3 regions of the Arthrobacter sp. RAF14 genome follow, and region 2 is predicted to be linked to each of the others. Evidence: riboswitches for the same ligand, from Rfam matches in the RefSeq annotation. Region 2 holds a riboswitch; each other region holds the start of a gene.
The links. Region 2 has a riboswitch for thiamine pyrophosphate ahead of thiC (phosphomethylpyrimidine synthase ThiC). Riboswitches for the same ligand answer to the same signal wherever they lie in the genome.

Region 1: linked by a shared signal. The riboswitch ahead of AB4Y75_RS12775 (ECF transporter S component) and the one ahead of thiC (phosphomethylpyrimidine synthase ThiC) in region 2 are both predicted to bind thiamine pyrophosphate.
Region 3: linked by a shared signal. The riboswitch ahead of thiO (glycine oxidase ThiO) and the one ahead of thiC (phosphomethylpyrimidine synthase ThiC) in region 2 are both predicted to bind thiamine pyrophosphate.

The regions. Positions count from the first base shown of each region.
Region 1 covers NZ_JBFREG010000005.1:103,281-106,548, reverse strand. The annotation lists gene AB4Y75_RS12780 (ABC transporter ATP-binding protein) at 1-1,349, opposite strand, end outside; gene AB4Y75_RS12775 (ECF transporter S component) at 1,352-1,966, opposite strand; TPP riboswitch at 2,011-2,131, opposite strand; gene AB4Y75_RS12770 (DsbA family protein) at 2,626-3,268, shown strand, end outside.
Region 2 covers NZ_JBFREG010000001.1:998,800-1,002,067, forward strand. The annotation lists gene thiC (phosphomethylpyrimidine synthase ThiC) at 1-1,424, opposite strand, end outside; TPP riboswitch at 1,418-1,524, opposite strand; gene AB4Y75_RS04690 (amidohydrolase family protein) at 1,628-2,755, shown strand; gene AB4Y75_RS04695 (VOC family protein) at 2,783-3,268, shown strand, end outside.
Region 3 covers NZ_JBFREG010000001.1:663,381-666,648, reverse strand. The annotation lists gene thiS (sulfur carrier protein ThiS) at 1-209, opposite strand, end outside; gene thiO (glycine oxidase ThiO) at 206-1,408, opposite strand; TPP riboswitch at 1,404-1,520, opposite strand; gene thiE (thiamine phosphate synthase) at 1,548-2,210, shown strand; gene AB4Y75_RS03170 (DUF805 domain-containing protein) at 2,284-2,949, opposite strand; gene AB4Y75_RS03165 (DUF805 domain-containing protein) at 3,054-3,268, opposite strand, start outside.

The DNA.
Region 1 (3,268 bases), on a different contig from region 2:
CGCCGCTTCTCACCTCCGGAGAGGGTGTACGGATTGGCGTCGGCCAGCCCGTCGAGCCGGAGACGATGCAGCAGTTCGTCCACCCGTTCCTCCCCGCGGCCGAGCTGCCGGGGGCCGAACCGCAGCTCGTCGAGCACGGTTCCGGTGACGAACTGGTGCTCGGGTTCCTGGAACACCGTCCCGATCCGCGTGATCAGTTCCTTCGCCTTCCAGCGGTATGGCTCGGGACGCCGGGGCACGGCCTCCCCCGCGGCCAGCAGCTCGGACGAACCGACGACGGCGCCCGCGGCCGGGGTAAGCAGGCCCGCCAGCGTGAGGGCCAGGGTCGATTTGCCCACGCCGTTGGGTCCGGTCACCGAGAGCGCGCGGCCGGCCCGGAGATCCAGCTCGACGCCGCTCAGCACGGGCGCGGCCTTCCGGGACCCGAAACCGCGGCGCGAGACCGCGGCCCGGCTCACCGCCAGGTCCCTGGCCTCCAGAAGCACGACGTCGCCGGACGAGGAGAGGGGAGAAGACGAGGACGAAGGCATTCCGGCACCGGGCGCCGCACCCGTCAGCACCGGAACCCGGCCGGGGATCCAGACTCCCTGGGCCGCCAGGGCCTCGCCCTGGGATTCGAGGACGGTGTCGGGATCACCCGAGGCCACCATCCCGGACGGCCCGTCGGGCCCTGCCCCGAGGACCACCACGCGGTCCACGGCGTCCTTCCAGACCTCCACCCGGTGCTCCACCACGAGCAGCGTCGCGCCTGAGGCGGTCACCGCACGGATCACCGCGTCCCGGACCTCCAGCACGCCGGCGGGATCGAGGTTGGCGGTGGGCTCGTCCAACAGGACCAGTCCGGGACGCATGGCGAGCACCCCGGCGAGCGCCAGGCGCTGCTTCTGGCCGCCGGACAGGGCGTGCGTCGGGTGGTCCAGCGGCAGGGACCCGAGCCCGACATCCTCCAGGGCCTGGCGTACGCGGGGCCAGATCTCGGCGGGAGGCACCGCGAGGTTCTCCGCGCCGAAGGCCACGTCGTCGCCCACCCTGCCGAGCACCACCTGGGTCTCCGGATCCTGCTGCACCAATCCGGCCCGGCCCCGGGCGTCGCGGGGAGAGCGGCCGTCGATCAGCAGCGCGCCGGACTCGTCGGCGTCGTCGTCCTCCGCCGAGCCGAGAACACCGGCCAGGGCGTGCAGCAGCGTCGACTTGCCCGCGCCGGACGGACCCAGCAGGAGGACTTTCTCCCCCGGTTCCAGGTCCAGGTCGAGCCCGGCCACGGCGGCGCGGCTGCGCCCGCCATGCCGCCAGCCCCAGTCGCGGGCCGTGACCCGGGCCGGGGTCACGGCGCTGGCGAAAGAGGCCATGCTCAGCCGAAGACCGGCTCGGCACCGGCCTTGCGGGACGCGAAGGAGGACAGGGCGCCGGTCCGGGCCAGGCCTCGCGTGGCCACCCAGGAGACGGCGCCCGCGATCACGGCGCCGGAGATGATGCAGAAGAGGATGTAGAGGAACTTGGCGGTGCCGTCGTAGGCGATGTTCCAGCCCCAGGGCAGGAAGCAGTCGTTGAGGCCGCAGAACAGGCCGGAGGCCGCGCCCGCCAGCACGGCGGTGGGCAGGTTGAACTTCCGGTAGAGGAACGCGGCGAAGATCAGCTCCGCGCCGAGGCCCTGCAGCAGCCCGGAGATCAGCACGGTGAGGCCGTACTGCGATCCCATGATGAGCTCACCGCTCGCGGCGACGGCCTCGCAGAAGAGAGCGGCGCCGGGCTTGCGGATGATGAGCCCGCCGAGCACGGCCGGGATCATCCAGCCACCGGCGTAGAGGCCGGAAAGCGGGGCGTAGGCGGCGGTCAGCGGGGTGATCAGGTTCGCGCCCTGGGACCAGGCCCAGAACAGCACGCCCCCGGCCACGGCGATCAGCGCCGCCACCACGATGTCCACCACGCGCCAGCCACGACGCTGCGCAATAGCCTGAGTAGTCATTGTCATCCTCCTGGGATTACAGGAGGGGAGGTGCCCGGAGGCACGTTCTGAGATGCTCGACTCCCTAGCGCCGGTACTAGCCGGATCAGGTTCGAGGGTCTGCGGTTGCTCCGCACTCTCAGCGCCCACACACCCTGCGGTGGCGGCGCTCCCCTGTCGTTCGTTGTGTCACTCAGTTTATACCCGCCCGACAACGCCGGCGGAGGCTCCGCTGTCACATTCCCGGGGTGCGGGGGCGGGGTGAGCCCGGGCCGGCGCCGGGCGGGCTGGGGCACCGGAGTCGGGGCGGGGTCCGGGTGCGCTCCCCGCCCACCGCGCACCCCGCCGACCGCGCACTCCACCCACTCGTGAGTCCGCTATGGAGGGGGTGAGTTCGCTACAACTGGTAGCGAACTCACCCCATCCATAGCGGACTCGGCATCGCTCGGCGCACGATCGCCCACATTCGGCGCCCCGTGCCCGTGCCCGTGCCCGTGCCCGTGCCCGTGCAACCCAACTCTGCCCCGCGCCCGCACCATCTCACCTCCCCCCGCGCCACCCCCGGTCCACGGCACCGAGGAACCGCTCGCCCCCTGTTGCCCGCCTCACGAAACTTGGCCCCCTCACGACGCGCTCGTTAGGCTCACTCGCAAGCCGAACGTGACGATGGAAGAAGACTGATGCGCAGCCAGAAGCCCGGATCGACCGCCAAGACCCTCCTCGCCTCGCTGTCCCTGGTCGTCGCGGCCGGGATGCTGGGAGCCTGCGCGGCGCCGTCGTCGTCGAGCGCTCCGGTGCCGTCCGCGAGCGCAGCCGGCACCGCACCGGCCACGCCATCCGCGGCGCTCATGGCGAAACTGGTTCCCACGGACGCCCGGACCCTCACCGATCCGGCGAAGCCCAAGACGACCCTGGTGCTCTTCACCGATTACCAGTGCCCGTACTGCGCCAAGATGGACACTCTGATCGAGCGCGCCACGAAGGAATACGGTTCGCAGGTGCGGATCGTGGTGCGCAACTTCCCGCTGCCCATGCACCAGAACGCGCCGCTGGCGGCGAAGGCCGTGGAGGCCGCGGCCGAACAGGGCGCCCTGGAGAAGATGGGCCACCTCGTGTTCAGCAAGCAGGCCGACTGGGCCAAGTCCACCTCCGGCCAGGCCGAGACCTTCACGGGGTACGCCCGCAAGCTGGGCCTGAACATGGACCGCTTCAACAAGGACTTCACCTCCCCGGCCATCGCGAACCGCGTCCAGCGCGACCTCGACGACGCCAAGGAGCTCGGCCTCCGCGGCACCCCGTCCCTGGTGCTGGAGGGTCAGCTGC
Region 2 (3,268 bases):
TGCGCTCCGGGGTGCCCCTTGGCGAGGTCCGCCGCGTGGGCGGCGATCTTGTAGGTGATGACGCCGGTCTTCACATCGTCCTTGTTCGGCAGGCCCAGATGCTCCTTGGGCGTGACGTAGCAGAGCATCGCGGTGCCATAACGGGCGATCTCGGTGGCTCCGATGGCCGAAGTGATGTGGTCGTAGCCCGGCGCCACATCGGTCACGAGCGGACCGAGTGTATAGAACGGCGCCCCGTCGCAGAGTTCCTGCTGGCGCCCCACATTCTCGCGGACCAGGTGGAACGGGATGTGCCCCGGTCCTTCCACCATCACCTGCACGTCGTACTCCCACGCCCGCTTGGTCAGTTCGGCGAGCGTGTCCAGTTCGGCGAACTGTGCGGCGTCGTTGGCATCCGCGGTGGATCCGGGCCGCAGCCCGTCACCCAGGGAGAACGCGACGTCGTACTGCGCGAAGATCTCACAGAGTTCGTCGAAGTGCGTGTACAGGAAGTTCTCCTGGTGGTGCGCCAGGCACCAGCCGGCCATGATGGATCCGCCGCGGGACACGATCCCGGTGACGCGGTCCGCCGTGAGCGGCACGTACCGCAGGAGCACTCCGGCGTGGATGGTCATGTAGTCCACGCCTTGCTCGCACTGTTCGATCACGGTGTCCCGGAAGACCTCCCAGGTGAGCGCCGAGGCGTCCCCGTTGACCTTCTCCAGCGCCTGGTAGATGGGCACGGTTCCGATCGGCACGGGGGAGTTCCGCAGGATCCACTCGCGGGTGGTGTGGATGTCGTCTCCGGTGGAGAGATCCATGACCGTGTCGGCGCCCCAGAGGGTGGCCCAGTGGAGCTTGTCGACTTCCTCGGCGATGGAGCTCGTGACGGCGGAGTTGCCGATGTTCGCGTTGATCTTGACCAGGAACGCCTTGCCGATGATCATCGGCTCGGATTCCGGGTGGTTGATGTTGGCGGGGATGATCGCGCGTCCGGCGGCCAGCTCGGAGCGGACCAGTTCCACGGGGCAGTTCTCACGGAGCGCCACGAACCTCATCTCCGGTGTCACGATCCCGGCGCGGGCGTAGTGCATCTGGGTCACCCGCCGGCCCGGCCGTGCACTGAGCGGTGGGCGCTGCGCACCTCGCCACTCCTGGGAGGCGGCGCCACGGCGTGCGGCGGAGCGGCCGTCGTCGAGCAGATCACGCCGTCGGCCAACATATTCCTGCACGTCGTCACGGGAATGGATCCACTCTGCGCGCAGCGGCGGTAGTCCGTGCTCGGGCTCGCTGCCCGGCCCCACTGTGCGGTAGGCCTGGAACGGCGCGTTGGCCGTCCCGTCGGGGGAGTCCTCCAGCCGGATACTCGTCACGGGCACGGCGATGCCGTCGTCTCCCGGGAGGAATTCCAGGCTGTGGGCAGGGGATTGCTGCAAGGATTTCATCGGTACTCACTTCCTTCGCCGGCATTACCCGGTCAGGTTCTACGGTCCGGACAGTGACAGTCCGATCTCAGCCCCTCCTGGGACACCCGTGTGGTCGCGAACACCGTAACACGACCCCAGGGACGGAGGCCCGGAACCGTGTGGTGCGGACTGTCATCTCCCGTGCAGAGCCCCTCTGACCTACGCTTGAATCCATGCCGGACATGCGACGCCATCCAGTCATCGAGTTCACGGGTCCCGTTCTGCTCGGACCGGACGATGAAGCGCTCGGACTCTGGTCCGTGGACGGGCGGCTGACCTTCTGCATGCCTGCGGTGGAACCGGACCTCACTCTGGACGGCTGGGTGGTTCCCGGGCTGGTGGACGCGCATTGCCACATCGGCCTGGTGGCCGGTGGCGCTGCGGATGAGCCCACCACGCTGGCGCAGGCACGTGCAGATCTGGCCGCGGGAACGCTCCTGGTGCGCGACGCCGGGTCCCCGGCCGACACGCGCTGGCTGACCGGCCGTGCGGACGCGCCGCACATCATCCGGGCCGCGCGTCATGTCGCGGCTTCCCGCCGTTACCTGCGCGGCCTCGCTCTCGAGGTCGAGGACCGGGATCTGGTGGCGACGGTGCGTGAGCAGGCCCGATTGTCCGTGGCCGCGGACCCGAGGGGCTGGGTGAAGCTGGTGGGTGACTGGATCGACCGCGACGCCGGGGATCTTCGCCCGTCGTTCCCGGCCGAGCTGGTGGCGGAGGCGATCGCCGCGGCCCACGAAGAAGGGGCCCGCGTGACGGCGCACTGCTTCGGCGAGGAGGTCCTGGACGACGTGATCGCGGCCGGCATCGACTGCATCGAACACGCCACGGGACTGCAGCCCGAGCATCTGCCGCAGCTGGTCGAAGCGGGCATCCCGATCGTCCCCACCCTGGTCAACATCGCCACGTTCCCGGACATCGTGGCTCAAGCCCAGCCGAAGTTCCCCGTGTACGCGGCGCACATGCACGCTCTGTGGGAACGGCGCTATGACAATGTGGCGCGAGCCTACGCTGCGGGAGTGCAGGTCTTCGCCGGCACGGATGCGGGCAGCGTGATCGCCCATGGCCGGATCGCGGACGAGGTCGCGGAGCTGCACCGGGCGGGCCTTCCTTCGGTGACGGCGCTGGACGCCGCCTGCTGGTCCGCGCGGGAATGGCTGGGTGCGGAGAACCTGGAAGAGGGCGCCCCGGCCGACGTCGTGTTGTACGCGCAGGATCCGCGGCGGAACCTGGGAACTCTCGCCGCACCCCGCCGAGTGGTCCTCAATGGCGACCTTCCGGGGGATCACCGCGTCGCCGGTATGGAATAAATTGAAGCTTCAAGTAATTTTAAGGGTATGAACACTTCGCTTCCGCAGTCCCAGGACCTCCTTCCCGCCGATCTCAGCATGGGAACGGTCATGCTCAAGGTCGCCGACATGAACCTCATGAGCGACTACTATCAGCGCGCGCTCGGCCTGGAAGTTCTCGCGGAGCAGGACGGCGGGCTCGCGCTGGGCCGCGGGACGTCCACCCTGGTGCACCTGGCCCCCGCCGCCGGCCTTCAGCTGCCGGGCAGGGGAGAGGCCGGTCTCTTCCACACGGCACTCCTCTTCGAAGACCAGGCCTCACTCGCCGCCACCCTGGCCACGGCGGCCTCCTATGACGCGCGGCTCTTCCAGGGCAGCGCGGACCACTTGGTCAGCCAGGCGTTCTACTTCGGTGACCCCGAAGGCAACGGCATCGAGCTGTACTACGACCGCCCGCGCAGCGAATGGTCCTGGGAGGGCAGTACCGTCGTCATGGACTCTCTGCCCCTGGATCCCAACGGTTACCTCGGCGAG
Region 3 (3,268 bases), 340 kb from region 2:
TCCAGCTCATCGCCGTCCTGCAAGGCGGTGCCCGACCACAGGCTCCGCGGGATCACGGTGGAGTTCCGGGCCACCGCCATCCCCACACGGCGCCCGTCCGCCGCGCGGCCGTCCGCCAGGATCTCGCGGCCCGTCACCTGGGTGACCAGGACCGCCACGGTGGCGTCCTCCCCCACGGCGCGCTGTTCGCCGTTCACGGTGATGTTCATGCGTGAGCCTCCACAGTCGTCTCCTTCAGAAGTGCCGGGCTGAACCGGTCCGGCCGGAAGGCCGCCCAGCGCCCGTCGTCATGTCCATCGAGCAGATGCAGAACCGCCCGTGCCGCCACCGGCGTCAGCAGGACGCCATGGCGGAAGAATCCGGTGGCGATGACCAGACCGGCCACCTCGCCGCCCCCGACGGAGGCCACCCGGCCGAGCAGGGGTGCATTGTCCGGCGTCCCGGGCCGCGCCCGCGCCGTGATCTCATCGAGCTCGAGTTCCGCCACGGCGGGGACCAGCAACTGCGCGTCGCGGAGGAGCTGGTGCACCCCACCGGCGGAGACTCCGGACTGCCCATCCTCCCGCTGGGTCGCCCCGATCACCACGGTGCCGTCCTCGCGGGGCACCAGATAGACGGGTACCCCGCGGACCGAGCCGCGCACCGTCGCGGTCAGGAAGGGCCGCAGCTGTTCCGGCACCCGCAGCCGGAGGATGTCCCCGTGCACCGGGCGCAGGGGCAGATCGAGCCCGTCCGGCAACCCCCGCAGCTCAGGCGATGCGAGGCCGTTGGCCACCACGACCTCGACCGCAGTGACAACACGGCCGGAGGCGAGCAGCACCCCCGTCACCCGGTCGGCGGAAGCGCCGCCGTCGTCGTCGTTCGCCGACCAGCGCAGAGCTTCCGCACGTTCCTCCACGACCGTCCCGCCCGCCTGGCGGAAGGCCTCCAGCATCCTGGCGTGCAGGACTCGCGGGTCCACCTGGTGGTCGCCGGGGGTGAGGAAGGCCCCGGACAGCTGGGGTGAAAGCAGCGGCTCCATCCGGCGGGCCTCCCGGAGCGGGACCGCCTGGACGTCGAGGCCGTGCGCCCGCTGAACCGCTTGCAGATCCGCGAGCGCGGCCCGGTCGGCGGCGTCGAACCCCACCACGAGCGTGGGTGTGGCCCGGTACCCGCTGAGAGGCCCGAAAGGCGCGGCGAAGCCCTCCCAGAGCGCTGCCGATTCGAGCGTCAGGGTGAGGAGGTTCTCCTCCTGATAGTGGTATTCGCTGACCGGGGCCAGCATGCCGGCGGCGGCGAATGTCGCGCCCCGGGCGGGTGAGGGATCGATGAGGGTCACCCGGCGACCGGACCGGAGGAGCGTCCACGCGATGCCCAGTCCCACGATGCCCGCGCCGATCACCGCGGCGTCGGCCGTCTCCTGGTCCATGCTCCTCGTCCTTCCCTACGCCGGTGCTAACCGGATCAGGTGTGGCGGTCGGCGCTCAAGCCCTCTCAGCCGGCGAATATGACCATCCGCTCCGGCTCCCGCAGTACCGCTCCAGTGTAGAGGAACTAGGCTGAAGCCCATGGTTAACCGAGCAAATGCGACAGCGTCTCTGACCGCCGCGCGGCTGTACGTCTGCACCGATTCACGAGCCGGTCGCGGCGATTTCGCGGACTTCGTCGATGCCGCGTACACCGGCGGCGTGGACATCATCCAGCTGCGGGACAAGGCCATCGAAGCCGCCGAGGAACTCGAGCTCCTCGCCGTGCTGCGGGAGGCGGCCGAACGGCATGGGAAGCTCTGGGCCGTGAACGACCGCGCGGACATCGCCCGTCTGTCCGGCAGCCCGGTGCTGCACCTCGGCCAGAAGGATCTCCCGCTGCCCGCCGCGCGGTCCTTGCTGGGCGACGACGTCGTGCTGGGCCTTTCGAGCCATGCGCCGGAGCAGGTGGACACCGCCCTCGCTGCCGCGGCCCGCGGCGAGACCGACTACTTCTGCGTGGGGCCGCTCTGGGCGACGCCCACCAAGCCCGGCCGCGCCGGGGTGGGCCTCGACCTGGTCCGCTATGCGGCGGGCACCGGCACCACCGTGCCGTGGTTCGCCATCGGCGGCATCGACCACGCGAACGTGGCCCAGGTGGTCGAGGCCGGAGCGCGCCGCGTGGTGGTGGTCCGCGCCGTCACCGAGGCCTCCGATCCCGCCGATGCCGCGCGGCGCCTGCTGGCCGAGCTGCCGGACGCCTGACCTCTCCGTTAAACGCCACGGCCCCTGTCCTCTTCTCGCGAAGGGCAGGGGCCGTGGCGTTGCAGTACGGGGACTACTGGATCTCGTACTTCATGCCCTCGGGTTTGCTGGGCATGGCGCACAGCACGATGAGGATGATGCCACCCACATACGGGATGAGCGACAGGAAGAACATCGGGCCGGGGAAGCCCGCGTCGTGCAGACGGCGCCACGCGACGGCGATGAACGGCACCAGGAGCGCCAGGCTGATGATGCCGCCGATGATCATGAGGATGGTGCCGAACACCATGGTGCCGGTGAAGGCGACATCCGACGACGAGCTGTAGCCGGTGGAGGAATCCGAATACGCGGACTGGGAGACCAGACCACCGATGAGGAGGCCGTAGCCGATGCCGACGGGGATACCCGCGACGAGAGCCTGGAAGAGGTACCAGAACCAGAACTCGCTGCGGCTGGCACGGCCCTTGAAGTTGGCGTAGTTGGCGAAGCCCATCTTGATGGCCTGCGAGAACCCTACGCTCGGGCGCGGGACGTAGGGCGGGTAGAGGCCACCGCTGTACGCGGGCTGGCCGTAGGGGCTGGCGGGCTGCTGCTGGTAGCCCTGCTGGCCGTACTGGGGGGCCGGCGGGGCCTGCGGCGGCTGCTGGCCGTACTGGGGCGCCTGAGGAGGCTGCTGACCGTAGTTCGGCTGCTGCGGCTGACCGCCGTTGTTGTTCTGCCAATCGGGTTGTTGCGTCATGGTCCTGTTCTTTCCATCACTGGGTGCGCTTGATGCTTCCTTAACGTACAGTCTCCACCACATGCTCGTGGGGCTCAATGGGGAAAACTCCCCATTGAACAGGGTCAATAGCCGTATTTCATCCCTTCCGGGCTGCTTTCCATGGCCAGGAGCGCCAGGACGACCACCGAACCGAACGGCGCGAGGCTCAGCAGGATGAACCAGCCGCTGTACCCGGCGTCGTGCAGGCGGCGCACCCTGAGCGCAAGTCCCGGGATCAGAAGGGCCAGCGCCACGAGGATGAAGAGGATGGACAGGACGATTCCGGCCACCAGGGGCG